Regions from separate parts of the Idiomarina sp. ST20R2A10 genome, predicted to be linked through region 2. Evidence: predicted binding sites of a transcription regulator. Region 2 holds the regulator's gene; each other region holds the start of a gene.
The links. The regulator sigma-54, encoded in region 2, starts transcription at its own class of promoters, with help from an activator protein. The targets are predictions, from matches to a motif close to GTTGGCACGNNNNTNGNNT.
Positions count from the first base shown of each region.

Region 1: ACP7H9_RS06565 (hemerythrin domain-containing protein) is a predicted target of sigma-54. The motif match lies at 3,398-3,416, and genes of this name have one in related genera.
Region 3: ACP7H9_RS05270 (P-II family nitrogen regulator) is a predicted target of sigma-54. The motif match lies at 5,249-5,267, and genes of this name have one in related genera.
Region 4: ACP7H9_RS13495 (flagellar hook-length control protein FliK) is a predicted target of sigma-54. The motif match lies at 1,837-1,855, and genes of this name have one in related genera.

Region 1 is NZ_JBNIEY010000003.1:171,314-179,056, reverse strand. Features, by position in the region: gene cobN (cobaltochelatase subunit CobN) at 1-746, opposite strand, end outside; gene ACP7H9_RS06570 (TonB-dependent receptor plug domain-containing protein) at 756-2,687, opposite strand; gene ACP7H9_RS06565 (hemerythrin domain-containing protein) at 2,783-3,322, opposite strand; gene norR (nitric oxide reductase transcriptional regulator NorR) at 3,511-5,052, shown strand; gene ACP7H9_RS06555 (YbaN family protein) at 5,049-5,456, shown strand; gene ACP7H9_RS06550 (HesA/MoeB/ThiF family protein) at 5,449-6,204, shown strand; gene ACP7H9_RS06545 (NnrS family protein) at 6,219-7,421, opposite strand; gene ACP7H9_RS06540 (nitrate/nitrite transporter) at 7,734-7,743, shown strand, end outside.
Region 2 is NZ_JBNIEY010000005.1:47,390-55,132, reverse strand. Features, by position in the region: gene mlaE (lipid asymmetry maintenance ABC transporter permease subunit MlaE) at 1-66, opposite strand, end outside; gene ACP7H9_RS08925 (ATP-binding cassette domain-containing protein) at 63-863, opposite strand; gene ACP7H9_RS08920 (TetR/AcrR family transcriptional regulator) at 948-1,523, opposite strand; gene ACP7H9_RS08915 (KpsF/GutQ family sugar-phosphate isomerase) at 1,680-2,657, shown strand; gene kdsC (3-deoxy-manno-octulosonate-8-phosphatase KdsC) at 2,657-3,211, shown strand; gene lptC (LPS export ABC transporter periplasmic protein LptC) at 3,208-3,771, shown strand; gene lptA (lipopolysaccharide transport periplasmic protein LptA) at 3,740-4,282, shown strand; gene lptB (LPS export ABC transporter ATP-binding protein) at 4,284-5,009, shown strand; gene ACP7H9_RS08890 (RNA polymerase factor sigma-54) at 5,031-6,491, shown strand; gene hpf (ribosome hibernation promoting factor) at 6,519-6,806, shown strand; gene ptsN (PTS IIA-like nitrogen regulatory protein PtsN) at 6,810-7,280, shown strand; gene rapZ (RNase adapter RapZ) at 7,271-7,743, shown strand, end outside.
Region 3 is NZ_JBNIEY010000002.1:224,838-232,580, reverse strand. Features, by position in the region: gene ACP7H9_RS05290 (EAL domain-containing protein) at 1-1,332, opposite strand, end outside; gene ACP7H9_RS05285 (AI-2E family transporter) at 1,444-2,490, shown strand; gene cfa (cyclopropane fatty acyl phospholipid synthase) at 2,487-3,602, opposite strand; gene ACP7H9_RS05275 (ammonium transporter) at 3,678-4,859, opposite strand; gene ACP7H9_RS05270 (P-II family nitrogen regulator) at 4,870-5,208, opposite strand; gene ACP7H9_RS05265 (cysteine synthase A) at 5,430-6,482, shown strand; gene glpQ (glycerophosphodiester phosphodiesterase) at 6,475-7,494, shown strand; gene ACP7H9_RS05255 (GNAT family N-acetyltransferase) at 7,469-7,743, opposite strand, start outside.
Region 4 is NZ_JBNIEY010000013.1:36,651-44,393, reverse strand. Features, by position in the region: gene ACP7H9_RS13495 (flagellar hook-length control protein FliK) at 1-1,767, opposite strand; gene fliJ (flagellar export protein FliJ) at 1,892-2,335, opposite strand; gene fliI (flagellar protein export ATPase FliI) at 2,339-3,688, opposite strand; gene fliH (flagellar assembly protein FliH) at 3,692-4,441, opposite strand; gene fliG (flagellar motor switch protein FliG) at 4,456-5,502, opposite strand; gene fliF (flagellar basal-body MS-ring/collar protein FliF) at 5,495-7,186, opposite strand; gene fliE (flagellar hook-basal body complex protein FliE) at 7,234-7,566, opposite strand; gene ACP7H9_RS13460 (sigma-54-dependent transcriptional regulator) at 7,714-7,743, opposite strand, start outside.

The DNA.
Region 1 (7,743 bases), on a different contig from region 2:
CCTTTTAAAAGGTCAACTAAGCGAGCGTCCGGCCCCAGTGAATAAAATACGGGTAACGCAAACGCGCCTTTTTCCTCGACCCATTCAACCAATTGGTCAATGTGCGCCATGGCGTCAGACTCAAGATAACGAACGTGAAATCCCAGAGCAATTACTGGCTGCCCTTGTTGATGTTCCAGGGAGTTTAATACATCGTCCGGATTGCCAGTAAAAAGCTCTGGAAATCTTGGATGGTAAGCACCTTGTGCAGGTATTTCACGGACTTCAGGCAAGCCGGCAAGTGACTCATCACCCATTACTCGACTTAATGCCTGAAAAAACACTTCAATATTGTGTTTACCACCATTTCGATAGTACTGATGTAAAACATCAGCGTTTTCTTTCTTTAAATTTTGATAACTGAAGTCACTCCGGGTTATAGCCAGCATTGGGCTAGTTATTGCGATATTGAGCTCCTGCAAACGTTTTTGAAATGCTTGCATATCCATAGAGCGCGGAAGGTCCACTACAATAAACTCGCTATTTGATAAACCAGAAGCAAACTCATCATCGCTTAGTGACATTTCCACTACATCAACGTTAATTTCAGCCTGCTTTGCAGCTGTCTGAATTAACTCGCGTTTATCCTCTAGCATCATACGATTTGTCAGTACCGTTACTTGATTTGCCCAGACATTGTTACTGGTTAGCAATAGCATCATGGTCAGAGCAAAACAGCCTAAAACGGCTTTCAATACGCTTAACATAAATACCCCTTAAAACTGCCAATACCAGGTGAGATCGATACTACGGCCGTGTTCCTGATAGCCAAAGCTGTCACTTTTTTCGAGTAAATCGGTATCGGTGAGATTACTCGCACTCAGTGTTAAACGATGCTCACCCCAAAAGTAGCTAAGGTTGGCATTTAGCAACGAATAGTCCGGAAGCTCAGTCATACCTGTGTAACTTGCAATCCATTGTTCTCCAATATATTGCCAGTCGATTGATGAGCTTAATGTAGAGGGGATCCAGTCGATGTTAAGACCAATAGTTCCCTGATGCTTAGGACGTGAGGTTAAGCGTTCACCAGATGTTTTATTTTCACCATCGGTGTAGGTATAACTATTGGTTAATTCCAGAGCTTCGAATAATTGGTATGAACCTTCAAATTCAAAACCTGTTACCTCGGCTTCTTCAACATTGACGTACCGATTAACATGACCAAAGCGGCCAGCGCAGTTCTCAACACAAAGTGTCGATATAAGATCTTCAATCTGATTATGAAAAACAGTGGCACTTATGGTGCTTTTAGCTCCTTCATAACGCAGCCCTAACTCCCAGCTATCACTAGTTTCGGGGTTCAGATTCTCATTTCCCAAAAAGCTATGTGGACCGTCAAATCGGTATTCGGGTGAGATTTGTTTTAACGTAGGTGCTTTAAAACCGTGCCCATAACCGGTTTTAATGGACAAGTTTGGTGTAACAGCCCAGACCATATAGACGCGGGGACTGAATTCTCCTCCAAAATATTCATGGTGATCCCAGCGTCCCCCCAAAGTGAGATAAACATCGTCAACTAAATCTGTTTCGTATTGAGCCAGAACTGACTTGTGAACGGCGCTATCACCGCCGCCATTAAATGCATTATGTTCCAATTCTTCATCGCGCCATTCACCGCCCATTGTTAAGCGAGATACACCAAAATCACGGTAAAAACGTGCTTCGAAAACATCGTCCGTTAAAAACTGTGGCGTATAGGCTGATACAGCAGCGCTATCGTTTTTATTAATGACATCGATAGACGAGCGATAATAGCCAACCTGCCCTGTCCACTGACTAAAATTAGCGTTCCAGAACGTTGACAGCTGCTCTCGCTTTAAGTCATACCAGGATCGATAGTAAGGCTCATTGCCCCGATAATTGGTATGTTGCCAGCGCTCTTCGTTAGCCGTTAGGTACTCAATATCCAGAGAATGCTCATCATTGAGCTTCCAGTCAAAACCCAGTTGCGCGGTATTTGTCCGACGTCCCTCAAGTGAAGATACCCTGACATTCTCAGTGTCCATAACATCGTCTTGATATTTATGTCCAAGGTGGGCTTTTAAAGTCAATGATTCCGTTAATGGCTGCACCCATTGACCGTTGAGTCCATATTGGCCGCCACCCGCATCTTCATTATCCATAGTTCCGTTAACCATAAGCGACGATGAAGCGTCTGGCTGACCGGCGCGGGTAATAATATTGATAACGCCGCCAAGCGCTTCAGACCCATATAAAGACGACATGGGGCCACGAATAACTTCAATTCGTTCAATACTGTCTAAAGGCAGCCATTCATACTGGAAATCCGAATGCCCTACCACATCATCTGTCGCGGATACCCTCTTTCCATCAATGAGAATAAGTGAATGTTTCGACTCCAGACCACGAAGTTGAATGACTTTTCGTCCCCCAACGCCTCGGCCTGATAACGAAATACCTGCGGTTTTACGCAAAGCCGTTATCAGTTGTTGATCGCTGACATTTTGTAGGTCATCACGAGAAATAACGGACAAAGAAGCCGGTGCCAACAAAGCACTTCGTTCGCTACCTGTTGCTGTAACAACAATAGTTTCAATAGGGTCTTCGTTAGTTTCAGCCGTAGCGCCAGTTGCTAAAAATAAGGTAAGAAATAATGGGGATAACGCGAACTGTCTTAAGCCATTCATAAACACCTCCTTCAATGAAGGTGTTAAGATAGCTTCGAATTAGATCAAACGCAAATCATTATCATTTGCATTTGATCTTTATCAATTTTATTTAATTACTGGCATGAACCACAACAGAAATCTTTACCGTGCTCGGGAACTGCAGCTTTTTTCTCCACAAAAAGAACATTATTTTCCAGGTGAATATGCTCGTATAAGTCGTCCTGCAGTTCCTTTAAACCGTTATACAATGCCGTCCAGGTACCGCAGGCACCTTCTGGCAAGGTTAAGTTATTTGTCAGTTCATTTATTCTTTCCAATTCAGCTTCATGCTGAACATGCTCTTCTTCCATTACTGAAATTGGCCCGCTGGGATAAACGCCGCGTGACAACATCGGAAACAGAATCTGTTCTTCTTTCATCATATGGCTTTCCAGTTCCTGCAGCATATTGTTCAAATGTTCCGCAAGTCCGTTCGGAGCTTCGGCGTGATCTCCATGAACTTCCTCTACCCGCATAGCTAATTGTTTTAATTCCGGTAACTGTTCACGGTGGCGTTGGTGAAAACGCAAATAGATGTGCTCAACTAGATCTTGCGAGGTTGCATTCTGCCATTGCTTCTCAACAGCTTGTAAATGTTCATTAATAGTATTCATAGCGTAAACTCCTGTTCGATAATTAAAAATGTTTTATCCGTATGTAACGGTTAACTTCTTATTATGCTTGCTCTATTGCAACAAACAGGCCAGCTTCTACCCCATTGTGATTATTGACTCTCCGATATGCCAAGGTACTATCGACCCAACCAATAAGGGTATTTTTAACCTGGGCAGTCAATTTAACCATGTTGCAAGAAAGTCTATTAGCCGACCTGCTTACAGAGCAGCCTGCGGCGGTCCGTTTACAAAATTTAGTTAACACTTTGCGCCGTCATTTCAACTGCGGTGCAGTGGTGTTGTTAAAGCTCGATAACGAGGTACTTCAGCCGGTTGCAATTCAGGGACTGGTGCGTGAAGCTCTCGGCCGACGCTTTGTGCTGGCGCAACACCCGCGGTTGAGCGCTTTGTTAGCTTCGCGAAGCCCGGTGAGATTCGAACATGACTCTGCTTTGCCGGATCCTTATGACGGACTGCTGGCCGAGCAACCGGGCAATGCACTGCCCGTGCACGATTGCATGGGCATTAGTTTGTATTTGGAGAACAAATGCTGGGGCGTGCTGACCTTAGATGCTTTGCAGCCAGGTACCTTTACCGACAATTCCGTACTGGAACTGCAGAAATTCAGCTTGTTTGTTGAAGCCGCAGTTCGTATTGGACAGCTTGAACAAAACGTACGAGCATTGCGCCAGGGGCAACAACGCGCAATGCCTAAAGCGGGAGGTGCCGAAAGCAATGATTCTGAAATTATCGGTCAAAGTAAAGCGATTGAAGGTGTACTGAAAGAATTGCGGGTTGTCGCTGGTGCTGACTTACCGGTTTTACTGTTAGGTGAAACTGGTGTTGGTAAAGAACTTTTCGCACGTGAGCTTCATTTACTGTCTCAGCGCAATAATATGCCACTTATTTACGTTAATTGCGCCGCATTACCTGAAGCGCTTGCCGAAAGTGAGCTTTTTGGTCACGTTAAAGGTGCCTTTTCCGGAGCCACCAGTGACCGTTCCGGAAGATTTGAAGCAGCTCACGGCGGTACTTTATTTCTGGATGAAGTTGGCGAGTTGCCATTATCGATACAGGCCAAACTGCTAAGAGTACTGCAAAACGGCGAAATTCAGCGGCTGGGCTCGGACAAGTACCGGAAAGTGGATGTGCGTTTGATAGCAGCAACCAATCGTAATCTACGCCAGCAAGTCAGTAACGAAACCTTTCGGGCAGATTTATATCACCGGCTTTCAGTTTACCCTTTACCCATTCCACCATTACGCGAGCGCGACGACGATGTTTCGATTCTTGCTGGCCACTTTCTTGAGCTAAACCGCGCGCGCCTGGGGTTAAGAGCTTTGCGTTTGTCACCAGAAGCCGAGCTTGCTATACAGCAGTACCAGTGGCCGGGTAATGTGCGGGAGCTGGAACACGTTATAAGTCGTGCTGCCATTAAATTGCTAAGTCATGGTGTAGAAAAAACAGATATTGCGACCATTGAACCCGACATGCTGGATCTTGATGTTCAACTACCGTTATCTGTCACAACGGATACCAATAATAACGCTTCAGCCGACTTACCTGAGCAAAATATTTCAATGAAAGAAGCCGTAAATTATACTCAACGTAAAATGATAGAGGCGGCTCTGAAGCGCCATAACAACAGCTGGAGTCAGGCAGCCAAAGATTTGCAACTGGATGCCAGCAACCTACACAAGATGGCAGGCAGGCTAGGGATGAAATCGTGACTCATGAACTGTTAATTAAACTGTTATGGCGTGCTCTGGCATTACTTTTTGTGCTGCTGGGGCTTGTCGGTATAGCTCTACCTGTAATGCCGACCGTTCCTTTTCTTATAGCGGCATTGTGGGCTGCTAGCAAAGGCTGGCCCCGCCTCGAAGCCTGGCTCATTAACCATCCGAAATACGGTCCGGATATCAAAGCCTGGCGCGATAATCGGGTTATCAAACGCCGTTCAAAAGTAATTGCTTTGATTATGATGGCAACTGGCTACGGGGTGTTATGGCTGCTGGTGCCACAGGTGCCCATTTGGCTGAAGGCATTTGTCGGCGTGGTATTGGTCACCGTCGGGGCCTGGCTGGCGACACGTCCTGAATTTGTTCCTGACAGTAAGGTAAGCCATTATGAGTAAAACCCTTTCCCACCAGCAAATGCTAAAATACAACCGGCACATTGCCTTACCGGCTATGGATTTAGAGGGCCAGGAAGCGTTGCTGAATGCTCATGTAGTGATTATTGGCCTGGGTGGACTAGGGTGCGCCGTTGCGCCCTACTTAACCGCTGCCGGTATTGGAAAGCTAACCTTAGTTGACGACGATGCAATTGACAGTCACAACCTACAACGCCAAATTCTGTTCACCGAAAGCAGCGTGGGAGAAAACAAAGCAGAACAAGCGCGGGAACACCTGACGAAACTAAACAGCGAAGCTGATATTACCGCATTACCGTTACGGGCAGACGACGCTTTGCTGATGGAGTTAGCGGACGAAGCCACGCTGATTGTCGATTGTTGCGATAACCTGACCACTCGTAATAGCGTTAATAAAGCTTGCCTGAAAAGCAAGACACCACTGGTTTCCGGATCGGCCATTCGTTTTGAAGGCCAGATTGCCAGTTTTTCTATGCAAAATGATTCGCCCTGCTATGCCTGTTACAGCCAATTTTTTGGCGAACAACAACTCAGTTGCGCAGAGGCCGGTGTGTTATCACCTTTGGTGGGCGTTGTGGGAACCATGCAGGCCGTGGAAGCTATAAAAATAGCGGCAGGTGTTGGCCAGCCGCTGTATTCATCGGTGTTACTGTTTGATGCGTTGCACAGTGACTGGCAGCGGCTCAATATTCAGAAGCACCCTGCCTGTCCGCACTGCGCTCGCCTTTAAGCCGGACTACTGTGTTAACCCGGATTACCGTCAGCGCGAGGCGTTGTCAGCACTTTAAAGTAAACCACCACATAGATGCCGTAGGCCAGAGCCCAGGCCATAGTGCTGAACATGAGCCACTGACTGGCGAACTCCGGCATAAGCCACATTAAAAATACCCGAGTCAGCGCCGCAATCAGTACGAGCAGAAACGCGCCGGTCATAATCAGTTTTGGCTGAAGTGGGCGCCCGCTATGGCCCAGCGATACCCGGGCAATCATACTTAAAATCATATTTCCCATAGCGCCAGCCGTCAGAGCGTGCAGGGCGATGCTCTGAGTCAGCTCAAAGCCAGCGTAACGCAGCGCAAATAGCGTGAGCCCAATCGGAATAAACCAGTATGCTAAATGTAGCGACCAGACTAATGGTACCCGCCAGGTTATCCATATTTTCCAGCGTGCAACCCGTATACCCGTTGCCAGGGCTGAAATGGCAAATAAAGCCACCATGACGCCATTCGGCAGCAGCGTATGCAGATTAAGAAAATGTACCGCAAAAATAAGCCACAAGCTGCCCAACGCAATACGGTCAAGCCAGAGAATAGGTTGTACTTTCGGTGTCATAGTGCCGTTGGCGGTAAACATGGGCAGTACCCGGCCACCAATAATTGCCATAAGCAAGGTCACCAGGAACACCGCATTGTAGGCACCAAGAACTTGAATATGGTACTGACCAAAGTGCAAACCATAATGCATAAGCAAATTACAAACAGTCAGCAACAACAGAATGGGAACAAAAAACAGATTTCGGGTCTGATTCACCTTAAGCACCATGCGGCCAAACAAAAATGCAGCAACAGGTAAGAGGCTGACATCGACGGCCGCAACCAGCCACCAGGGTAACTCACTGCCAAACAACAGAGCGAGTCTTGCCGCTGCCCATAGAACAGTTAAAATAAGCAGAGTATTACCGTGAGGAGCTCTAAGCCCTGTCCAGTTCTGCACAGCGGTTAGTAAAAAGCCCAGAACAATCGCGATAACAAAGCCGAACATCATTTCATGAGAGTGCCAGAACATGATGTTGCCATATACGGGCAAATCGACCTTTCCACCAAGTGCCAGTCCCCACAACAGCACGGCTATAGCGCTAAAGCCAGCTCCCAGCAGGAACAACGGTCGAAATGCCTGGCGCAGAATGGGAATTAACTGCTCTTCTTTTTGTTTATCTGTAATCTGCATCAGTGCCACCGCTTAATATTTAAAAGATACATTTGTAATATATCTTTTATTGATAAGAAAATCGAATGCTTGCTTGCGAAAATAAGTTAGTACCCCTTAGTTGATTAAACTTTCATACTAAACACAAAATCTACCCATTAGGAGGTAGTTAATTCACCTTCTATGCGCGCTAGGGAAGACCGTGAAACTACCTTTAAAGTAGTATTCTCTTAACTACTCAGTTAGTTCTAGCCTTTTGATAGTAAAGCATTTTATTTCACTTAACAGTAAAGTTTAGCTATCTGACTTAATAGATCTAACTGGAGGTCTTTCATGAACCAAC
Region 2 (7,743 bases):
GGCGTATCCGATACCCGCCAGGCTATCCAGCACTCGGCGACCGACAGACTGTATAAACTGGATCATCCTTCGCCCCTTAATAAGTCCGTTGTAAAATCGTCATCTGAGTAGTGAAATGCTACCGGACCATCTGGCGCACCATTCAAAAACTGTTGAATAATTGCGGTATCGTTATTGCGGAGTTCATCCGGGGTGCCCTGACCAACAACTTTTTTGTCGGCGATGACATAAGCATAATCCGCAATCGATAACACTTCTTTTACGTCGTGCGATACAACAATAGAGGTCAAACCTAGTGACTCATTCAAAGATTTAATAAGCTTTACAATGACCGCCATAGAAATAGGATCCTGACCCGCAAACGGCTCATCGTATAAAATTAATTCAGGATCCAGAGCTATAGCTCTTGCCAGAGCAGCTCTACGAGCCATGCCACCAGACAGTTCTGACGGCATAAGGTGACGCGCACCACGCAGACCCACGGCCTCAAGCTTCATTAAAACCACGCTGCGAATAATTTCTTCGGGTAAGTCGGTGTGCTCGCGCAGTGGAAAGGCGACGTTCTCGTATACCGACATGTCGGTGAACAACGCACCACTTTGAAACAGCATGCTCATGCGCTTGCGTAATTGATACAAAGCGTCGCGTTTTAACTGAGGGACTTCCTCTCCGGCTACTTTGATACTGCCGCTGTCAGGCTTAAGCTGTCCACCGATAAGGCGCAACAGCGTCGTTTTACCAATGCCACTAGGCCCCATGACAGCAACCATTTTGCCTTTCGGAACATCTAACGACAGGCCGTCATAGACCCGATGGCTTCCATGCGCAAAAGTCAGATCTTTAAGTTCTACCAAGTTTGTCACGACAGTTTCCTGTTACGAGTTTATCAGCCTTTATTTTAACGACTGTCGGTATAGTCTGATACCGAAAAAGTGTTGCAAATTTTATCAGCGAATTGATTCTATTTCTGTCAATTCATCGACAAGCTTCAGTAAATATTGTGCAAAATCTTCACGTTCATGCACGCAAGCGTCACACAAGTTGAGTTGCTCGAACAAACGCGCACCATGAACCGCGTAAAACAGAGTTTTCCCAACTTTGCTTCCGGCGATACGTTCCAACCGCTGTAAAGTCAGTGCTATATGCTCTTTTAAAGGGCCCAACAACTCCGGGTTAGTCGCAGCGGCAGCCAGCATTCCACTGCCTAGCCGAGAACATTCAGCGTCCGTATCAAGCGCTGCTAGTAAAATACTTTTTAATTCGCCTTTTGGGTCATCGGCAAACTGGTGATGATATTGCTCACGAAGTTTTTCATAACGTTCGACACGGCGTTTTAACATAGCCTGCAGCAAACAATCTTTGCTCTTGAAATGATAAAGCAAACCACCTTTGCTGATGCCCGTTGTCTGGCTCAAGGCGTCAAATGTAAGGTGCCCTGCACCCTCGGCAGCGACCAATTGATCTGCGGCATCCAGAATGACGTCTCTGTTGCTGGGTCGCCCTGCGCCTTTTTTCTCTACCATGGTGTATTCACTTTACCTACACTTACTTTATCAACCGTCTGGTTGGTATAGTAATTATTTTTGTAATAAAATACAAGATTTACCTGTGTACGGTAGGCAGAGTTGTACCGAATGACGTATTATACAGGGCAAAAGTACAACGCCAGAGGCATGACCATGAAACAAGTCACCCAGAACTTTCGGCTACTGGGCGAACAAGTACTGGATATCGAAAAGAAGGCGATTGAAGGCCTGTATCAATATTTGGATGATAATTTCGATGCCGCCTGCCAAACTCTGTTTAATTGCAAAGGCCGCGTTATTGTCACCGGCATGGGTAAATCCGGTCATATTGGCGGGAAAATAGCTGCCACACTTGCCTCAACCGGCACACCAGCGTTTTTTGTACATCCGGGCGAAGCCAGCCACGGAGATTTAGGCATGGTTGCGGCTCAGGATGTGGTCATTGCGATATCTAACAGTGGCGAAACGGCCGAAGTGCTGAATATTATTCCGGTCATTAAACGTCTGGGCGTGCCCTTAATTTCAATGACTGGCAAACCAGGCTCCACTCTTGCCCGACTGGCTGATACTCATGTTTGTATCGCAGTTGAACAAGAGGCCTGTCCGCTCGGGTTAGCCCCCACTGCTTCTACAACAGCAACTCTTGTCATGGGCGATGCGATGGCGGTTGCTCTGCTCAATGCCCGCGGCTTCACCGCCGACGACTTTGCACTATCACACCCCGGCGGTTCGCTGGGTAAACGCCTGCTATTACGGTTACATGATGTGATGCACACTGGCGAGCGTGTCCCGGTTATTCCAGCTGACGCTATTATTAGTGATGCCTTACTGGAAATGTCGCGTAAAGGCTTGGGTATGACCGCGATAGTTGATGAAAACCAACGTCTCGCCGGCATTTTTACAGACGGTGACTTACGTCGCATTCTGGATAACCGAATCGATGTCCATAAAACTCCGATAGCTGAAGTTATGACCCGCTCCTGTATTACTGCGAACGAGGATATGCTGGCCGCTGAGGCATTAAAACTCATGCAGGACCGAAAAATAAATGGGCTGATAATTACCAACGACGATGGACAGCCTTGTGGCGCAATGAACATGCATGACTTACTGCAGGCGGGAGTGCTCTGATGGAATGTATTAATACCTGGTACGGCGACATTGAAAAAAGCCTGTTTAAACGTTTTTCCGAAATAAAGCTACTGGTTCTGGATGTCGACGGGGTGTTTTCCGACGGTCGCATATACTTAGGCAATGATGGTGAGGAACTGAAAGCGTTTCACACCTGGGATGGCTTTGGCATGAAAGCACTGAAAAAATCAGGTGTTGAAACGGCAGTCATTACCGGACGAACGTCACGCATTGTTGAACACCGTATGGAACATTTAGATGTCGGCTTTATTTATCAGGGACAGAACGATAAAACAGCCGCTTTCGATGAGCTACTAACAAAGTTAGGCCTTAGCGCAGAGCAAGTTGCTTATGTTGGCGACGATACCCCCGATTTAGCTTTAATTAAAGCTGCGGGTCTGGGTATTGCGGTCCAGGACGCTCACGCATCGGTACAACAGCAGGCCGATTATATTTCACGCTGCCATGGTGGACATGGTGCCGTGCGCGAAGTCTGTGATTTAATCATGCTCAGTCAAGGGCAACTTCACCTGGCTACAGGAGCCAGTGTGTGAGTCGACGCGTTACTGTCATTCTAATTTTATTATTCGGTGCCGGGCTATTGCTTGTCTGGCGCCCTTTTAGTGATGATGCTGATGGTAACAACGTGGCTACAACACGCACTATGCAGCCCGATTTTACCGCTTTTGGGCTGGAAACGCGTATTTTCGAAAGTGACGGTTTACTGGCTCACAAGATAAAATCTGAGAAAATGTCTCACTATAACCAAATTGGTCTGACCGAACTTAAGCGTCCGGTTTACACAGTCTTTTCTGAACAAGGCGAAGAGCTTTGGGAAGTCAGTGCCGCGCAAGGCACTTTCTACGACGATCAAACCCTGATTTTAGAGCATGATGTTGAAATACTTGCTTTAGAGCCGGATACTCACATCGAGCAAGTGTTAACCGAGTACGTGATTGTTGATTTAAAAAATGAATCAATGAGCACCGAACATCCTGTAAGTATTCACGGACCTCGACTATTAATTCGGGGGAACGGTATGACTGCGGATCTGAAAGCTGAACGAATGGAGCTAAAAAGACATGTTAAAACGATTTTCCAGCCTGCTGAGTAAACTCATCCTGATTGCCTTAATACCCTCAGCGGTTATGGCTCAGGGCAAGTCTGACTTTAGTAAACCCATGGAAGTTGAGTCGAGTAAGGAAGAGCTTGATATTAAAAATAACCGCCTGGTTTTAACGGACAACGTTATTATTCGTCAGGGCACCTTATTAATCCGCGCCGATCGACTAGAAGCATCCGCCAGCGAAAGCGCCGAGCAAGCAGATATTTTTATAGCAGAAGGCACTCCTGCTACTTACAGCCAGACGCTGGACGACGGCAATGAAATTAACGCTGAAGCAAAAAAAATCACCTATTTTCAGTCGGAACAGCGACTGGAGCTTAGTGGCGACGCTCGCATCTCTCAAGGTAGCAGTAGCTCAAGCGGCAGTTTGATTACCTATGATTTGAATAAACAAACGGTAACGGCAAGCAGTTCAGGTGAAGAAGACAGCCGTGTTATCACTATTTTTACGCCTAAACCAAAAACCGATACCGACGAAAAAAATAACGAGAACCCTTAATATGGCAACTTTACGAGTCAAACATTTAGCCAAAAGCTACAAAAGCCGACAAGTCGTTAAAGACGTTAGCCTCGAAGTTAGTCAGGGGCAGGTTATTGGTTTACTGGGCCCCAACGGTGCAGGTAAAACCACAACCTTCTATATGATAGTCGGTTTGGTTAATAGCGATAAAGGCCAAATTCTGCTGGATGACAATGACCTTACCTTGCTGCCAATGCATGAACGGGCACGCCGGGGTATTGGGTATTTGCCGCAAGAGGCTTCCATTTTTCGCAAATTGACCGTGCGCGATAACTTAATGGCTATTCTGGAAACTCGTAAAGAACTGTCAACCAACGAGCGTGAAGAACAGCTTGATGCTTTGCTCGAAGAGTTTCACATAGGCCACATAGCAAACAGTCAGGGCATGAGTCTTTCAGGTGGTGAGCGCCGTCGGGTTGAAATTGCCCGCGCCTTGGCAGCGGAACCTACGTTTATTTTGCTGGACGAGCCTTTTGCCGGAGTTGACCCTATTTCGGTTATTGATATTAAAAAGATTGTTGAACATTTAAAGCAACGTGGTATTGGTGTACTTATTACCGACCACAATGTGCGCGAGACATTGTCTGTTTGTGAACACGCTTACATTGTCAGTCATGGTGAGCTTATTGCCAGTGGGGATGCAGAAAGTATATTATCGAATCAACAGGTTAGAGACGTTTACCTCGGTGAGCAGTTCACCCTATAACGTGATACCGGGACAGTCATTATGAAGCAAAGTCTGCAGCTAAAAATTGGTCAGCACCTGACCATGACGCCACAACTCCAACAGGCCATCCGCCTGCTGCAGCTTTCCTCGCTCGATCTTCAGTCAGAAATTCAGGATGCATTAGACAGCAACCCGCTGCTGGAGGTTGAAGGTGAAACGAGTAACGACGCGGACCAACCCGAAACTCGCAATATTGAAGAAAGAGACGACAGCCAACGGGAAACATCCGACGTTATAAAAACCCAGGAAATGCCTGACGAACTGCCGGTCGACAGCAGTTGGGACGACACCTACTCCAGTCATACCCCGGCCAACGGTGCAGCCTCTTCAGGTAAATCCTTTGACGGCGATTTTGAGGTCTATCAAGGCTCTACCAGCGAGTCTTTGCAGGATCACCTGCTTTGGCAAATGCAACTTTCTCATTTTTCGGAAGAAGACACCGCCATAGCTGAAGCCATTATTGAAGCCATAGACGACAATGGCTATCTGATGGTTGATGTTAATGAAATTATTGAAGCTGTGCGCCTGCCCGAAGTGGAAGCAGAAGAAGTCTGCATGGTGCTTAAGCGTATTCAGCATTTCGACCCAATAGGTGTCGGCGCACGCAGCGTCAGTGAGTGCCTTGCCATTCAATTACGCCAACTGAGCGACGACACTGAATACAAGCAGGTTGCTCTATGCTTAGTGACTGAACATATGGACTTACTTGGCAGTCGCGATTTTCGCACCATTCAGCGTAAACTGAAGCTATCGGAAGACGATTTACGCCAAACTATGCGATTAATTCAACAGTTGCACCCGCACCCGGGGGAGCAAGTTGCGCAGCAACCCGTTGAATATGTTATTCCCGATGTGGCCGTTACTAAAAAAAATGGTCGTTGGATGGTCGAATTAAACCCGGATAGCGTACCTAAACTAAAAGTGAACGAAGAATACGCGGCCTTGAGTAAAGCAACAAAGTCAGTAGCCGACAGCCAGTACATAAAAAACCATACGCAAGAAGCGCGCTGGTTCATAAAAAGCCTGGAGAGCAGAAACGATACGCTGCTGAAAGTGGCCAATTGCATAGTACAACGCCAACAGGGCTTTTTTGAGCATGGTGAAGAAGCTATGAAGCCAATGGTTCTGAACGATGTTGCAGAAGCCGTGGATATGCATGAAAGTACGATTTCACGCGTAACGACACAAAAATACTTACACTGCCCAAGTGGCGTATTTGAGTTGAAATATTTTTTCTCAAGTCATGTCAGTACAGAGGGCGGTGGCGAGTGTTCAAGCACGGCAATACGTGCTTTAATTAAGAAGATGGTCGCTGCTGAAAATCGCAGTAAACCGTTAAGTGACAGTAAGATTGCTGAACTGATAGCCGAACAAGGTATCCAAGTAGCAAGAAGGACAATTGCGAAGTATCGGGAATCGTTAAACATTCCATCATCGAGCCAACGCAAAAGTCTTTTGTAACTTTGTTAACTGCAGAAGGAAGACGTTATGCAAATTAATTTGACCGGTCATCACATCGATATTACCGAAGCTCTGCGTGACTACGTGGACACAAAATTTGCCAAGCTGGAAAGACATTTTGACCATATAACTAATGTTCACGTCATCCTAAATGTTGAAAAAACGATTCAAAAAGCGGAAGCTACGCTGCACGTGAATGGCGGTGAGCTTTTCGCCGACGCAAAACACGAAGATATGTACGCGGCCATCGACGGTTTAATTAATAAACTGGACCGTCAGGTGATTAAACACAAAGAGAAAATGAAACAACATTAATCCATGCAACTGAGTGAATTGTTAAGCCCCGACTGCACCAAGTGTGCAGTCGAGGGCGCAAGTAAAAAACGACTACTTGAAACCATTAGTCAAATCGTAGCCCCTAAGCTGTCTGGCATTACCCGTCATGACATTTTTGAGAGCCTGTTAAACCGTGAGCGTTTAGGCAGTACGGGAATTGGCTTAGGTATCGCAATTCCTCATGGCCGTTTACCTAATGCGAATCACCCAGTAGCGGTATTACTGACCTTAGACGAACCTATCGAATTCGATTCTATTGACAACCAACCTGTCGATATTATCTTCGCGCTTCTGGTGCCGGAGTCAGAGCACGAGAACCATCTACAAACATTGGCCACAGTGGCCAGAAGAATGAACGACAAAGACTGTACTCGCGCACTGCGCCACGCAGATTCTGATAAAGCGTTATATCAATTATTTGTGGGCGAAGGTGAACAGTCGCCATGCAACTGATCATTGTTAGTGGTCGCTCCGGCTCAGGTAAGACAATTGCCTTGCGCGTACTGGAGGACTTAGGCTTTTATTGTGTTGATAATTTACCCATAAGCCTGCTGCCAACTCTGGTGCATGCAGTCATAGAGCAGTATCAAAAAATAGCCATTAGCATTGATGTTCGCAACTTACCGGAGCACTCCGAAGAGCTACTGGACTCTCTGAGCTTTTTGCCAAAAGGCGTTGAACCGGAAATTCTGTTTATTGACTCTGACGACAACACCTTACTAAAGCGTTTTGGCGAGACTCGTCGCCTGCATCCGTTATCGCAAAAAGAACTGCCTCTGCTAGAAGCGCTTCAGGCCGAACATAAAATGCTTGAACCCATTATGGAACGCGCAACCTGGCGCCTGGACAGCAGTGATTTATCGCTGCACCAATTAAGCGAACAGGTCACTGAGCGGGTGCTGGGACGAGCGGATAA
Region 3 (7,743 bases), on a different contig from region 2:
TGACATTAAGGCTCGTTCACTGACCTCGATATTAATATTTTGTGCTGGAAATTTGGTTTCCTGCAGCTCGTGCGCTAACACATTAAGTACAAGCGGGTCGACAATGTCATTAATGGTCACGTTAATAGCGACGCGTACAGTCACTTTTTGTTTTTGCCATACCCGCAGGTCTTTAAATGTGCGTTGAATAATCCATGACGTAAATTGCTGAGTTAAAGAAGCCTCTTCTATCATTGGCTTAAACTCTTCCACACTCATGCTACCGCGTTTAGGGTGTACCCATTTCGCAGACACTTCCAGTACAGAGAAGTAGCCGGAATTAGTATTGAGCCGAGGCTGGTAGTAAAGCTGAATGTCGTTATTCTTCATTGCTTCGTTAAACTGACGCGAAAAAGTGACTTCTTCAATCTGGTCGATGGCCTCGTCTTGTTCCAGAAACGAGAACTGTTGTTTCTTTTGGAAAGCGTTAAAGGCGTGTGACTGGGCTTCGTCAAAAACTTTTTGGTGATCTTCTTTCAGCTGTTCTTTTTTAACCCGAAGCACACCAGCGGTGCTGTCCATTTGATAAGAAACACCGTCAATGACTATGGGTTGCTCCAAAAAGCTCTCTATTTTTTGTTGAAGTTCTTTTGAGTTTTCTTCAGCTTCAGAGCGAACCCCAACCAATTCGTTTCTTGACGTCTGACCGACGTGAACCTGATCCCCCAGGAGTTTTTTTAGTTGAACAGCCATTTGCTTAACAAGTTCGTTGGCTTTTTCAGTTCCTACTTGCTGCTGAATTTTGTCCATATTCTGTAAGCGGAAGTTGAAAATATCGACCAGGTCATCGGGTGAACTGCCTTTTCCATGGCCAATGCTTTCTAACTGTCTTAGCAGGGCGTTGATATTGGGAAGGTCGGTTCCCTGGTATTTGAATTTGGCCGTTTGTTCGGCACCACTTAATTCTTTTATGACTTTGGCAACCATTCCCGCCATAGTGGCCACAAGAGTATAAGCAACCATGCGAAGCATCCAGCCGCCGACAATTTCGTTGCCGCTTATCAGCGACTCGGAAAAAGAAAAGGGGCTGAGTAATAGGCCACACATGAAACCAGCCAGGGCACCAATGCGTGACCCCAGCAGTAAACCGGCAAAAATCAATGGAAAGTAAAGTAGGTGCTCGTAAAGGCTCGGAAGCCCGCCCGTTATCTCAATGACCCTGATAATAGCCGCAATCAGTATCGCCAACACGAAGCCCATGAACACCTGTTTTTCGGCGTTCATCTCGGTGAAGTTGACGACACTTTCTTTGAGCCAGCTGGTAAAGCTGTTTGGGTCTTCCAATTTAGGCATTTATTCTTATCAGTTGTGATAAATTAGGCAGTTAGCTATCTTGAGGTTGTTATCAATCTTAACTTCTGTCAAGTATTTAAGCCGAGAATCATTAACATCAAGGAACCAGCTATGCGGGAATCTTTAGAACGGCGGTCATTTTTACTGACATTGATTTTAGTCAGTATCGCCTTCGCCTGGGTACTTATACCGTTTTGGGGAGCTATTTTTTGGGCTTGTGTGGTGACTGTTATTTTTTACCCGCTACAACAAAAACTGAAAAAGACGTTTGGAGACAAGCCCAACCGGGCAGCTCTTGTAACCTTGCTGATTGCATTGGTTATTGTGGTGATTCCGGCGCTGGGTATTTCATATTCCTTTGTGCAGGAGGGGGTTAGTTTTTATCAGCGGCTGGACGAAGGCAAAATTAACCCCGGTAAGCTCTTTGATGATATTCAAAAGGCGTTTCCGGTTATTAGTGACTTGCTTGCTCAGTTTGATATTAAAGCCAGCGATGTACGGGAGAAAATATCATCAGGAGCCGTTAGTGGTAGTAAATTTTTGGCAGAAGAAGCGTTAAGCATCGGTCAAAATACATTCTCTTTTATCATTAGCCTTTCGCTAATGATTTATTTGACCTTTTTCCTTTTGCGGGACGGTCACTTGCTGATTGACCTTTTAGTAAAAGCGCTGCCTTTGGGCGATGAACGAGAACGTAAGCTGTTTACTAAATTTGCAGAGGTAACTCGGGCAACAGTGAAAGGAAACATTGTTGTGGCAATAGTTCAGGGCACATTGGGTGGCATAATTTTCGCGTTACTGGGTATTCCCGGAGCCCTGCTGTGGGGTGTCGTCATGGCCTTTTTGTCGTTAATCCCGGCGGTTGGCGCGAGTCTGGTATGGCTACCTGTATCTATTTATTTGTATGCGACAGGTAACTGGATAGCCGGCACCATTCTGGTGGCTTACGGGGCAATAGTTATTGGTTTGGCCGACAACGTACTGCGCCCGGTTTTGGTAGGGCGTGATACGAAATTACCGGATTATCTGGTGCTGTTTTCTACCTTAGGCGGTTTATCGCTGTTTGGTATTACCGGGTTTGTTTTAGGGCCGCTGGTTGCGGCCCTGTTTTTGGTGTTCTGGGATATCTTTATGAACGAGTTTAATAGCGTTTCTTAAAGTTGTGGGCGCGAGTATCCCCCAACACTGCCGTTGGGGGATAACACCCATTGCCACAACTGGATGTCGCGCGCACGGAATGCACCAGCACAGGACAGCAAATAGTATTTCCACATACGATAAAATTCGTCATCAAACTGTGACTTAATAGATGGCCAGGCTTTATCGAAGTTTTCAAACCAGGCCATTAAGGTTTTATCGTAATCGGCACCAAAGTTGTGCAGGTCTTCGCAGACAAACTTTTCTTCCAGTGCCGTTCCTATTTGTGAAATAGACGGAATTTCGCCATTCGGGAAAATGTACTTGCTGATCCACGGGTCGGCTGCGGTATCACTGACGTTTTTACCAATAGTGTGCAGCAGGAACAGGCCGTCTTCTTTGGTGCAGCGCAGAGCGACATCCATATAGTCGTCGTAGTTCTTCTGACCGACATGCTCAAACATTCCTAAGCTGATAACGCGGTCAAACTGTTCGTCCAGCTCGCGGTAGTCCTGTAGCCGGAATTCTACCGGAAGACCTTTGCAGCGCTCTTTGCCAAGGGCTACCTGCTCTTTGGATATAGTGACACCAACACATTCGACACCGTAGTTTTCAGCGGCATACTGCATGAAGCTGCCCCAGCCACAACCAATATCAAGAACGCGCATGCCTGGCTTCAATCCCAGCTTTTTACAGCACAGTTCAAGTTTATGCCGTTGTGCTTCGTCAACGTCTTTGGCTTTTTCCCAGTAACCACAGGTGTAAACCATACGCTCATCGAGCATAGACTGATAAAGGTCATTGCCCATGTCGTAATGATGCTGACCAACCTCCCAGGCTTTGGATTTACTTTGTAAGTTGAAGACTCGGCTTTTTAAGGAATGGAAAATAAGGCGGGCGGGGTTAACTTCATCCTGAATGCCGGAGCGCAGTAGCTGGAAGAAAAACTGGTCAAGCGATTCGGCGTCCCACAAACGAGCCATATAAGATTCACCCAAGCCAAGATTACCGCGCGACAGTGCCTGATCAAATACGGTTTCATCGTGAACCTGCATATCCCAGGCTCTGTCACCGTTAATGCGGATATCTGCTTTTGCTAAAAGCTCTTCAACATACTCTCGTGATGTCGACATATTTGTTCGCCCATTCCGGAAAATGATGGTTAAAAACGTTATCAAGAATGGGCGAAACTGGCAATAAAAAGCCTTTTACCCGTCTTTTTTCGACGTAAACTCAGGGTAAGCTTCAACGCCGCAATCGACTTGATCTAAGCCGATATATTCCTGCTCTTTAGTTACACGAATGCCCAATATTAGCTTCAGTATAGCCCAGACAATAAGACTACTGAAAAACACCCAGCAGAAAATGGTACCGACACCGGCTAACTGAATAACAAAGCTGGCACCGTCATCGCTGAGCGGCACCACAAGGGTACCGAAAATACCGACCACACCGTGTACCGAAATAGCACCGACCGGATCGTCAATGTGGAGCTTATCCAGCCCAATAATGGAGAGCACGACAATAAGCCCCGCAATAAAGCCGATAACGCCGGCAAGCCAGGGTTCTGGGGTAACAGGTTGTGCGGTAATGGCAACCAGACCGGCTAAGGCACCGTTTAAAATCATGGTTAAATCGGCTTTTTTCCACAACAGCTTAGTAAATAGCAGCGTGGCGATAGTGCCAGCTGCGGCCGAGGTATTAGTGTTTACCATGGCGCGGGCTATGGCATTGGCATCGTCAACGGTGCTTAGCGCTAACTGTGAACCGCCGTTAAAACCAAACCAGCCAAACCAGAGAATGAAGGTACCCAGCGCGGCCAGTGGCATATTAGAGCCGGGTAAAGCGTTGATACTGCCATCACTCAGGTATTTACCGGAGCGCGGGCCAAGTAAAAGAACCGCAGCAAGTGCCGCTGATGCACCGGTTAAATGCACAATGCTGGAGCCGGCAAAATCGACAAAGCCCCATTCCGTCAGCATTCCACCGCCCCAGGTCCATAAGCCCTGTACCGGATAAATGACCGCACTAAGCACGACACAGAACAGCAGAAAGCTCATTAGCTTCATACGCTCGGCAACGGCACCTGAGACTATCGACATAGCAGTAGCAACGAACACCATCTGAAAAAAGAAATTAGCGTCAGCCGCGTAAGCTGAGGTTGAAGGATCGGGGTACATGACTTTGTAGCCGATAACCAGGTAAACAATACAGGCGATGGCGTAGAGCACGATGTTTTTGGTCAGAATTTCGGTGGTGTTTTTGCTTCTGACCAGACCCGCCTCCAGCATGGAAAAACCAGCCGCCATCCACATAACCAGCGCCCCGGATATGAGTAAGTAAAAGGTGTCTACCGCGAAAGTGAGTTGTTGTAAGTTTTGTGCTTCCATGATGGGCTCCTTAAAGGGCGTCTTGGTCGGTTTCGCCAGTGCGTATGCGAACGCATTGCTCCAGCGGCATAACGAATATTTTTCCGTCGCCGATATTGCCGGTATGAGCCGCGGCAATGACTACTTCCAGAGCTCGTTCGACGGTTTCGTCGGGAACCGCCAGTTCAATTTTCATTTTGGGCAGGAAGTCGACTTGATATTCGGCGCCCCGGTACAGTTCGGTATGCCCCTTTTGACGTCCTACTCCCCGGACTTCGGTTACTGTCAGGCCTTTACAGCCAATTTCAAACAGCGCTTGCTTCACATCCTCCAGCTTGAAGGGTTTGATTAACGCAACGAGCATTTTCATGGTGCTTTCCTTATTAAAATATTGTTAAGCAACCCTTTAACTTCACGAAGCGTGCCAGAATTTAACTAGCTGATATTTATGAATAAATAATATTTACGTAATTTTTCTGCACAAAAAACGTGCGCCCCTTCTGTGCATTGCACCAAAAGTGCTATTGAACCAAAAGGGTACAGGGGAGATACTATTTACCTACAGTAGCGAATGATTAAGGGTGCAGTGGCATGAGAGTTGGCGCGCGGCAGAGCGATCTTATCGGGCAGACGGATTTACTTCGTATACCGTCGCTGTCTGATTTAACCGGATGCGATATCTTTATTAAATGCGAGTTCCAGAATCCGGGCGGCTCCATTAAGGATCGCGCGGCTAAGCAACTGATTGATGACGCTATGGAACGCGGCGAGTTAAAGCCGGGTATGACGGTGGTTGAAGGTACCGCCGGTAATACCGGTATTGGCCTGGCTGTTGTGGCAAAGTCTTACGGCTTGCGTATGTTAGCGGTCATGCCCAATGACCAGACACCGGAGAAAGAGCGCATGATCCGCTTGCATGGCGGTGAACTGATGGCGGTTGATCCGGTTCCTTTTAAGAACGAAAACCACTTCTACCATACGGCGCGCCGTTTAGCGGAAGAACGCGATGATTGCTGGTGGGCTAACCAATTTGAAAACACCAGTAATGCTCGTGCGCATTACCTTCATACTGGCCCGGAAATATGGGAACAAACCGAAGGGAGAATTGACGCTCTGGTGTCTGTGGCTGGAACCGGTGGCACCATTGGTGGTAACTCTCGCTTCTTAAAAGAGCAGAACCCGGAACTGGATGTTTGGGTGGTTGACCCGGATGGTTCCGGTATCTATGAGTTTTTACGCAGCGGCGAATATGTGTCGAATGGCGGCTCTATGACGGAGGGCATTGGTATTATGCGGCTAGTGGATAATTTCCGCCAGGCACGTATTGATCACGCGGTTAATTTGCCCGATCAAGATTTAGTGACGTTGTCACGTTATATCCGAGACGAAGATGGTATTGTTCTGGGGAGTAGCTCGGCGCTAAACGTGGCTGGTGCGTTGGCCGCAGCTTTACGAAAAGGTCCGGGACACCGCATTGTGACCTTTTCCTGTGACTTGGGTGAACGTTCGGTGAGTAAGCTGTACAACCCGGAATATTTGCGCGGACGCGGGTTAAACCCTGACCCGGAACCCATTGACGTATTAATGACGCGTTATCGCGAGCTTGGCGATAAGGTACTAGAGGTTAACTGGAACAATGACTAAACGTATTTTTGGGTGTTTGTTTTTATTGGTATCAGCAACCGCAGTTCAGGCGCAGGACGAGACGCCGGATGCGCCGTTCCATGACCTTCAAGTTCCGCAGTTTCTGGACATTGCGCACCGCGGTGCTTCCGGTTATTTACCCGAGCACACTCAGGCCAGCACCGTTATGGCTCATGGGCTGGGAGCGGACTTCATAGAGCAAGACGTGCAACTGAGCCGTGACAGCGTTCCGGTCGTTCTGCATGATGAAATTCTGGACCATGTCACCAATGTCTCCGAAGTGTTTCCGGAAAAGCATCGTCCCGATGGTAAATACTATGTGGTCGATTTTTCGCTGGAAGAGCTTAAACAGTTAACTATGGTCGCCCGGCATAAAGATTATGAGCTGGTTTACCCTAAGCGATTTTCTCACCCCGATGTTCACTTTCCTATACAAACGCTGGATGAGGAAATCAAACTGATTCAGGAGCTGAATCGCGTTCGGGATATGTCGACAGGCATTTATATCGAGATCAAATCTCCGCGCTGGTATCAGCAGCAAGGGTACGACGCGACGGCGGCCGTGATGTCTGTCCTGGCTCACAACGGATACCACGACAAACGGCCAACACCGGTTTATCTGCAGTCTTTTGACCCGGAAGTGTTACGTCGCTTAAAGCGTGAATTTAACTGGGACTTTCCGTTAATTCAGCTGGTGGGTGACAATGAGTGGGGAGAGACCGATATTGATTACAGCGCCATGCGCACGGGCGCCGGGCTGGAGTCAGTAAAAAGCTACGCTGAAGGTGTCGGCTTGTGGGTAAACCACGTATTGACCGGAGTGAATGAAAACGGTGAGCCTGAATGGGACAGTGTTTTAAAGTCAGCGGAAGAGAAAGGTCTGGATGTTCATGTTTATACCTTGCGGGCCGATGACTTACCCGAAGGCGTGGAGTCTCATGCGCAATTACGCCAGTGGTTAAAACAAGCTGGCGTAGAGGGCGTGTTTACTGACTTTCCGGATAAAAAGTAAAGCGCATTTTGAAACCGTCGCTGCCGTCATCGTAGTATTCCGGCAGAATATCGATGGTTTCGAAACCACAGCTTTGATACCAGTGAATAGCGGCCTTGTTGTCGCTTTTCACTTCCAGCGACATGGCATTAGCGCCGGCGGTTTTCGCCGAATTCAGCACTTCATTCATAAGCAGATTACCTACCCCTAAACCGCGAAAGCTCTGAGCTACGGCTATTGAGTACAGGCGCCATACTTTGCTGTTACGCC
Region 4 (7,743 bases), on a different contig from region 2:
TCAAACATAGAAATCGACTTGTCCGTCAGCAAGCACCCGGCCTTCTTCTAAAGCTATTTCACCCTCAACAGCCCAGTCTTCCGCATCATGAGATCCTCCGGCTTGCCCGCCAGCGGTGCGCCCGCCTTCTTTGCTTTGCTCTCCAACCTGAGTATCAGCTAAATTGATGCCTTGCTGTTCCAGCATTTCGCGTAATCGCGGCATGGTCGTCTCTAACGCATCTCGAGCCTGTTGTGTCTGGGCCTGAAACTGGACTGACGCCTGCTCACCGCTCATGTTAACTCGAATGTGAACACTACCAAGTTCCGGCGGATCCAGACGAATATCCGCACGCTGGATATTCCTGCTCATCATAATATTGATGCGTTCCTGCAATTTTTGCGACGCTTCCGTTTGCTGCAAGTCTAATGGACGTTGCAATGCCTGCAAAGTATTAGCCTGACTGGATTCATTCGCAGCTACAGTTCCCTGCGCGGTTGACACCATTTGCCCCTGAATTGCCCGGGCCGCACTGGCGTCAACTAAAGCGTCGGTGTTATTCCGAAAGACTTGTCCCTGCTGACCCGCATCGGCTACCTTTGTTTCTGCTTCAACAGCTGTATTCACAGAAGCAGCTTTAGTCGTTTGCTTGCCGTCATCGCTTTTAGCACCAATATCGCCAGAACCAGCTTTTTCTTTACCGGCTTTAACGTCTGTTGCTGTAATAACCGACTCTGACGCCTTACCCTCTACCGACTTTTCACTCAGTCCTGTACGGCCTTTTAATAATAGCCTTACTTCAGCCAATAATTGCTCAGCTTTAGCCGACTGTTCCTGAGTCAAAGCCTGAGGCTTATCTGCGCCGCCATTCTGGCTGGCTAAAATCTTGCGCAATTCGGCAGTAAACTGCTGCAGTTTCTTCTGCTCCGCTAAACTTAACTCGCTACTTTCGCCCTTCGCTTGTTGCGCAGAAACTTGCTGCTCCAGTTGCTTAAGCAAATTTGTTAATTCTTCAGCACTTTGCGGCTTGCCTGTGTTTTTATCCGCAGATGCAGACAATTGAGACAGTACTCGCTCTGCAGCCTCATTCAAAGCCTGAGTTAAGGCTTTTTCATTACCCACTAATAACTTATCAGCATCGGCTTTGGGTAAAAGGGGTTCAAGCAAGTTAACAATGAATTTCCCGGCATCCTCAACCGCACTTTCAGCACCTTCACCCTGTTCTGCCGCCTGTATCAGTTGTTGAAGCTTTGCCTGTAATGCCTGTTTATCACTATCGGTCATGCCGGCCAGCAGCTCATCGGCAAACTTCTGCCGCTCGGCATCCGTCATAACAGCGTCACCCTCTCCTTCACCCGCAGAATCCAGCTTAGCCATTAAAGCTTCCAGCATTTCAGCCAGTTGCTCATCTGTCATTTTTAGTTCGCCATCGCCCGCAGCAAGATCTATCTCGTCACTCACCGCAGTTTCGCCTTCAGAGCTAACCTCAGCACTTTCCTGCTTCATTTGCTGCAACAGTTCCCATAAATTTCGGGTTACCGGCTCACCGGCATTTTTGCGCTCAACGTCTTTGCCTTCAACCTCACCTTCACCGTCGTTACCGGCTTTCTGGTAGGCTTCAATTTTAGCGGCCAGTTGTTGCAGCTCTTTATCGCCACTATTTTGCTTTAGCATCAGCCGCGAGAACTCACCGCTATCGCCATCGGCGCTCTTCAATGATAGGTCGTTACCTTTACCAACACGTGCAAAGTTGTCGGCAGATTCGGTTAGATTAAGCAGCTGTTGCATAGTTTTAGTCCTGAATTAAGTGCTTATTGACGCCTTGCTTAATAATACTCCGCAATGCGCTTGCGCTATTTTCAATAGCTGAGCAAACAATATCTAGCAAGTATCTAAGCAAATTTCGTTCCAACTATTTTCTGGCGCGAATAAAACGCTGACTGCTAAAATCGTCCAGATTATTTTGTTCTTTTCTGGCTTCGGCTACTTGCTCACGCTTGCGCTTTTCTTTTATTAAAAAATCTATCGACTCGCGCTTGCGACGCTGCGCCAGCCAACGATCTTTGCGCTGTTGTAACACTTGCTGCAACTTAATAATATCGTGATGCAACTGTTCAACACCTTCATCTAACTTACCGACAAATGCGTGATACTGCCCTACCTGAATTGAGGCAATCCCGCTTTGCCCGCGATGCTGCAACTGATTTAAGTAGTCGAGTCGATATTTTGACATACCGTCCAGGCGCATCTGTTGCTCCTGAACCTGTTGCTGCACCTGAGAGAAATCCTGAGCGGCTTTATCTTCGCGCCTCTGTTCCAGCTCCAGCAACATTTCCAATTGTGCCAACTCAGCCATAAATTACATGCTCGCTGACTGTTTCTGCTTCGGATTGACTAGCTGATTAAGGAGCAACAAGCTTTCATCATAGTTCACAACTTCCCGCATTTTCTGTTGCAAAAACATACTTACTCGCGGCTGCATTGCAATAGCCTGATCGATAGCCGGGTCACTTCCGCGGGTGTATGCGCCAATGGAAATCAAGTCGCGATTGCGACGGTAACTTGAGTACCACTGTCTAACTTTAATCGCCTGTTGCATATGCTCTTCCGAAACAACCTGTGGCATAACCCGGCTAATAGAAGCTTCAATATCTATTGCCGGATAATGACCGCTGTCGGCCAGTTCCCGGTTCAGTACAATATGTCCGTCCAGTATTGCTCTCGCGGAGTCCGCAATGGGGTCCTGTAAGTCATCACCTTCAGTCAGAACCGTATAAAACGCGGTCACAGAACCTTGTCCGTCGCCGCCATTCCCTGCTCTCTCGACCAATGCTGGTAACTTAGCGAAAACAGAAGGCGGATAACCTTTGGTTGCCGGTGGTTCACCCACAGCAAGGGCAATTTCCCGTTGCGCCATGGCGTAACGAGTCAGTGAATCCATTAACAGCAACACATTCAGACCCTGGTCACGAAAATATTCGGCAACCTGAGAGGCTGTTTCACAACCACGTAAACGAATAAGCGGCGACTGGTCAGCAGGCGCTGCTATTACAACCGCTTTTTCACGGCCTTCCTCACCAAGTATTTCTTCTATAAATTCTTTTACTTCCCGGCCACGTTCGCCTATCAGGCCAACTACAATCACATCCGCCGTGGTACCGCGAGTCATCATGCCCAACAGCACACTTTTACCCACGCCACTACCAGCAAACAGCCCCATTCGCTGCCCCTGCCCCACGGTTAAGCAGGCATTAATAGCCGTTACGCCAACGTCCAGCGGCTGCTTCACCTGACGTCGGTTCAGCGGGTTCATGGGTTTGCTTCGGTAGGTTTTTCCGTCAGAAAAAATGGGGCCTTTATCATCAAGGGGCTCGCCACGAGCATCAATAACACGACCCAGCAGCTCCATACCCAGCGGCAATTGATTCTTGCGGTTTAGTGGGCGTACTCTGGCTCCGGGAATAACGCCATGGGCGTCTTCGGTAGGCATTAAGTAACTGATGTTGCCTTCAAAACCCACCACTTCGGCTTCAATATCTCCGCTGTCAGCCTCCACAGCTACGCTTGACCCCACAGGAGCGCGACAGCCAACGGCCTCAAACATTAAACCGACGACGCGGGTAAGATATCCCGACACAGCCACTGATGGCTTTTGGATACGCTCACGTTTTTTGCGTAGTTGTTTCACTAACTGCTCAGAAGCGCTCATGGGTTAACCTTTTAATTTGGAGAACACATCTTCCATACGGCTGGTCAGGGTGTAATCTATGGTGGAGCTTTCTGTGGTAACCCGGCAACCGCCGCGTTCCAGTAAATCGTCTTTATTTAGCAGCCAGCCTTTCTCTTTCAGTTCATCTTCGCTGAATGTGCTTTGCAAAATAGCTAAGTCTTCTTCATTCAGGTGAATAATGACTCGCTGATCAGTAACCGGTAAGACCGCAATAGCTTCACGCACGGCTTTGACGATGAGCTCTTTTGAATTAACAGCGACATCCAGACAGATGACCCGAGTCAGCTCAGTGACCATGTCAATAAGCTCGTCCTGCACCGCTTCGGTGATACGTTCATTCGGATGAGACAAACTCTGCAGCAAAACTCTTAACTGCTGCTGTTGCTCCTGCATGGCCTCTTTACCAGCTTCAACACCCTGCTGTTCACCGGCTTCAAAACCGTCTTTTTTACCAGCTTCGTAACCTTCGTCATAGCCTTTCTTAAGGCCTTCATTGCGGCCTTCGTCAAAACCTTCTTTATGGCCTTCTTCGCGTGCGGCCTGGCGAATTTCTTCCAATTGTTCTGCGGTCAGAGGCTTAAGCTCTTCTTCCTGTTCATTGTCCGCTTCCGGCGGCTCATATTGCCAGCGCCGGGGTTTGTTTAACGCATTTACCTGAGAGCCCTGCTTAAGCTCTTCCGAGGTCATGTCAGGTAAATCCCAAAGCTGGGTTGCGTCTTTATCATCCGTCATTATGCGTTAAACCCTTATAGGAATTCGTCACCGCCACCGCCGCCAAGCATAATTTCACCTGCGTCAGCTAAACGGCGCGCCGCTGCCAGAATATCTTTCTGCGCGGCCTCTACATCACTAATACGAATCGGCCCCATAGCTTCAAGGTCATCACGCAGCATATCGCCGGCACGTTTCGACATGTTCTTGAATATTTTCTCCTGAACCGCGTCGTCCGCCCCTTTCATCGCTTTTTGCAAAGTTTCACCTTCCACTTCACGCAGCAAGGCCTGAATACCACGGTCGTCGACTTCCACCAGGTTTTCGAACACAAACATCAGGTCCTGAATACTCTGACTCATCTCTTCGTCCTGCTCGCGGATGGAGTCCATCAACTGACCTTCGATGTTGGTATCCAGATAGTTCATGATATTGGCTGCCGCTTTCAGGCCGCCCATCTTCGCCGCCTGAGCACCAGCCTGACCGGCAAATTGTTTTTCCATAATTTCGTTCAGTTCCTGCAAGGCTGCTGGCTGAACTTCCTCTAAGTTGGCTATTCGCATCATTAAGTCCAGACGTACTTTGTCCGGGAACTGCGCCATAATTTCTGCACTTTGCTCGGGGTCAAGGTAAGACAGGACAATGGTCTGGATCTGCGGGTGTTCGTTACGGATAATAGTGGCTACCTGTTTAGAGTCCATCCACTTCAGTGAATCAAGACCTTTCGAGCCGCCGCCCATGACAATCTGTTCAATCAGGTTACCGGCTTTGTCCTCACCTAGTGCGGAGGTCAGTGCCTTACGCACAAACTCCTCACTCTTGAAGCCAATATTGGTGAACTTCTGAATGTCTTCCAGGAATAAATGGTGCACAGCGTTTACTTTGTCCTGGTTAAAATCTTCCAGGCTCGCCATTGCCATACCCACTTTCTGCACCTGTTTAGGTTCCAGGTGTTTCAGAATCTGAGCCGCATCTTCTTCCGATAAGCTAAGCAGTAAAATAGCCGCTTTTTCAACACCTTCTAAAGTGTCGACATCAAACTCAACCTTACCGCGCTTAGTTCTAGTATCTTGATCAGGCATCTTCGTTCAACCACGCTTTAACCACTTGTGAGGACAGCTCAGGCTCGTTGGCAACCAACGCGCGAACCGCTTTTAACAAGTCTTCATCTTTGTGCAAGTCCGGTAGTTGCAGGCTACCATCAGCCCCAAACCCAACTGCGCTCTCATCAAACTGTGAGGATAACAGATCAATGGTTTCATCGCCCATCGATTCCTCATCGGAAAATGCATCGGCATCATCTTCCACACCCGATTCCGGATTCATCAGTTTCTTCAGCATTGGACGAACCACCGCCAGAATCAATACCATAATAACTAGTGCGCCCATCACCAGACGGAAAGCTCGCCAGAACCATGGCTCTTCCCACACTGGCGTCTCGCCGGCACCTAAGTCAGGCAACTGCGCGAACGGTACCGATACGACTTCGATGCTGTCGCCACGGTTAATATCAAAGCCTAAGCCACCTTGCAGCAAACGGCGAATATTTGCGATTTCTTCAGCGCTACGCGATTGCGTTTCGCCCTCGCCCGCTTCATTGGTTATTGCTTCATGGTTAACCGCTACAGAAACACTCAGGCGCTTAATAGTACCTGTTTGACTGCGTGTATAAGTGACTGAATTATCAAGCTCATAATTACGGGTTGCTTCACGGTGACTGCTGCCATTAGCACCACCACCTGCTGTTCCTGCTCCGGCTTCTTCCGGAATGTCAGACTCTAAAGGAGGTTGATTTGTGAGTGCTCCGGGAATACCACCAATGGCGCTACCGACAGAGCGATTTTCAACCGTCATTTCACTGCGAATAGCCGGCATATCAGGGTTAAATTGACGCTGAGTTTCTTCACGCTGAGTAAAGTCCATGGTCACGTCAACCTGTGCGGTATAGTTGTCGTAGCCCAGCACTGGGATCAAAATACTGTCTATTTTTTCTAAGTAGGCCTCTTCACGTTTTTGTTCAATTTGATACTCACGCGAACTTTTAGCCGCCAGTGCACTTTGCGAACCAGAGTTAAGCAGACGTCCGGCCTGGTCAGTGACCGTTACATGCTCAGTACTGAGTCCGGTCACCGACGAGGCAACCATATCAACAATAGAGGCCACTTCTTCTTCGCTTAACGAGGTGCCACCGCGCACATTCAGCATAACCGATGCTTTGGGTTGTTTTTCGCGACGGGCAAACACATTTTCTTTAGGTACAGCAAGCAAGACTCGGGCGGCAGAAACCTTTTTGATTTCTTCAATAGCACGCGCTAACTGAACTTCGCGGGAATGAATAAGACGCTCACGCTCCAGTCTTTGACTAACACCAAAGCCCGGTTCGCTCATTAAAATTTCAGAGCCGTTATTGGTCGAATTACCGTAATCAACACCAGCACGGGTCAGCTGCAACTTAATAGTATCGTAGTTTTCTTCAGGTACTGAAACCGTATTACCTTCCACCTGGTATTCAATACCGTTTGCATCCATGTAGTCGAGGGTGCTGATCAACTCCTCCGTTTCTAACTGACCTAATGGACGATAAGTTGACTCTTGTGCCCACAGCATAATAAAAACAGCAATAGCAACACAGATGGCCAGCGCCAGCACGACAATGACCTGACGCAGCATGTCAAAGTTGCCCAGCATCGTCATAATGCCGGTTTTCTCACCGCCGTCATCATTACCTGAACTGTTGTTATCAGGTAAATCAGTATCTTGTACCATTAAATCTGTTGATTCAGCCACGACTTATATCTCCAATGATGCAGCGGTTATACCGGCATTGACATTATTTCTTTGTACGCATCAACAACTTTGTTGCGCACCTGAACCGTTGCCTCAAACGCGATACCGGCCTTTTGGCTGGCAATCATGGTTTGCTCCAAAGTGACATTCGGGTCACCGAGTTCCATGCGAGTTTTTAAATCACCTGAGGTTTGCTGCAGTTCGTTAACGTTATCCATTGCGCTTTTCAGCATATTGGAAAAATCAGCCTGAGCGGTATTGCCTTGCAGGGCGTTCACATTCGTAGGCTGATCACGCTGGGAAGCCTGCGTGGCCATCGATTGTAACTGTTGATAAAGTGCGTTTGCTTCCACTTTCATAATTAACCCCGTCAAAAATTCATCACTGACTTTATTTAAGGTTAGTCATGCAAACAGAATGCCAACTTTTGGTCGCATCGGTAAGATACAAAGAAAAGCCCTGATAAACAGGGCTAATGGTAATGGAGGAGGTATTTCAAGACCGTATTATGAGCCGGTCAGAGTCAGCCCCTGCTC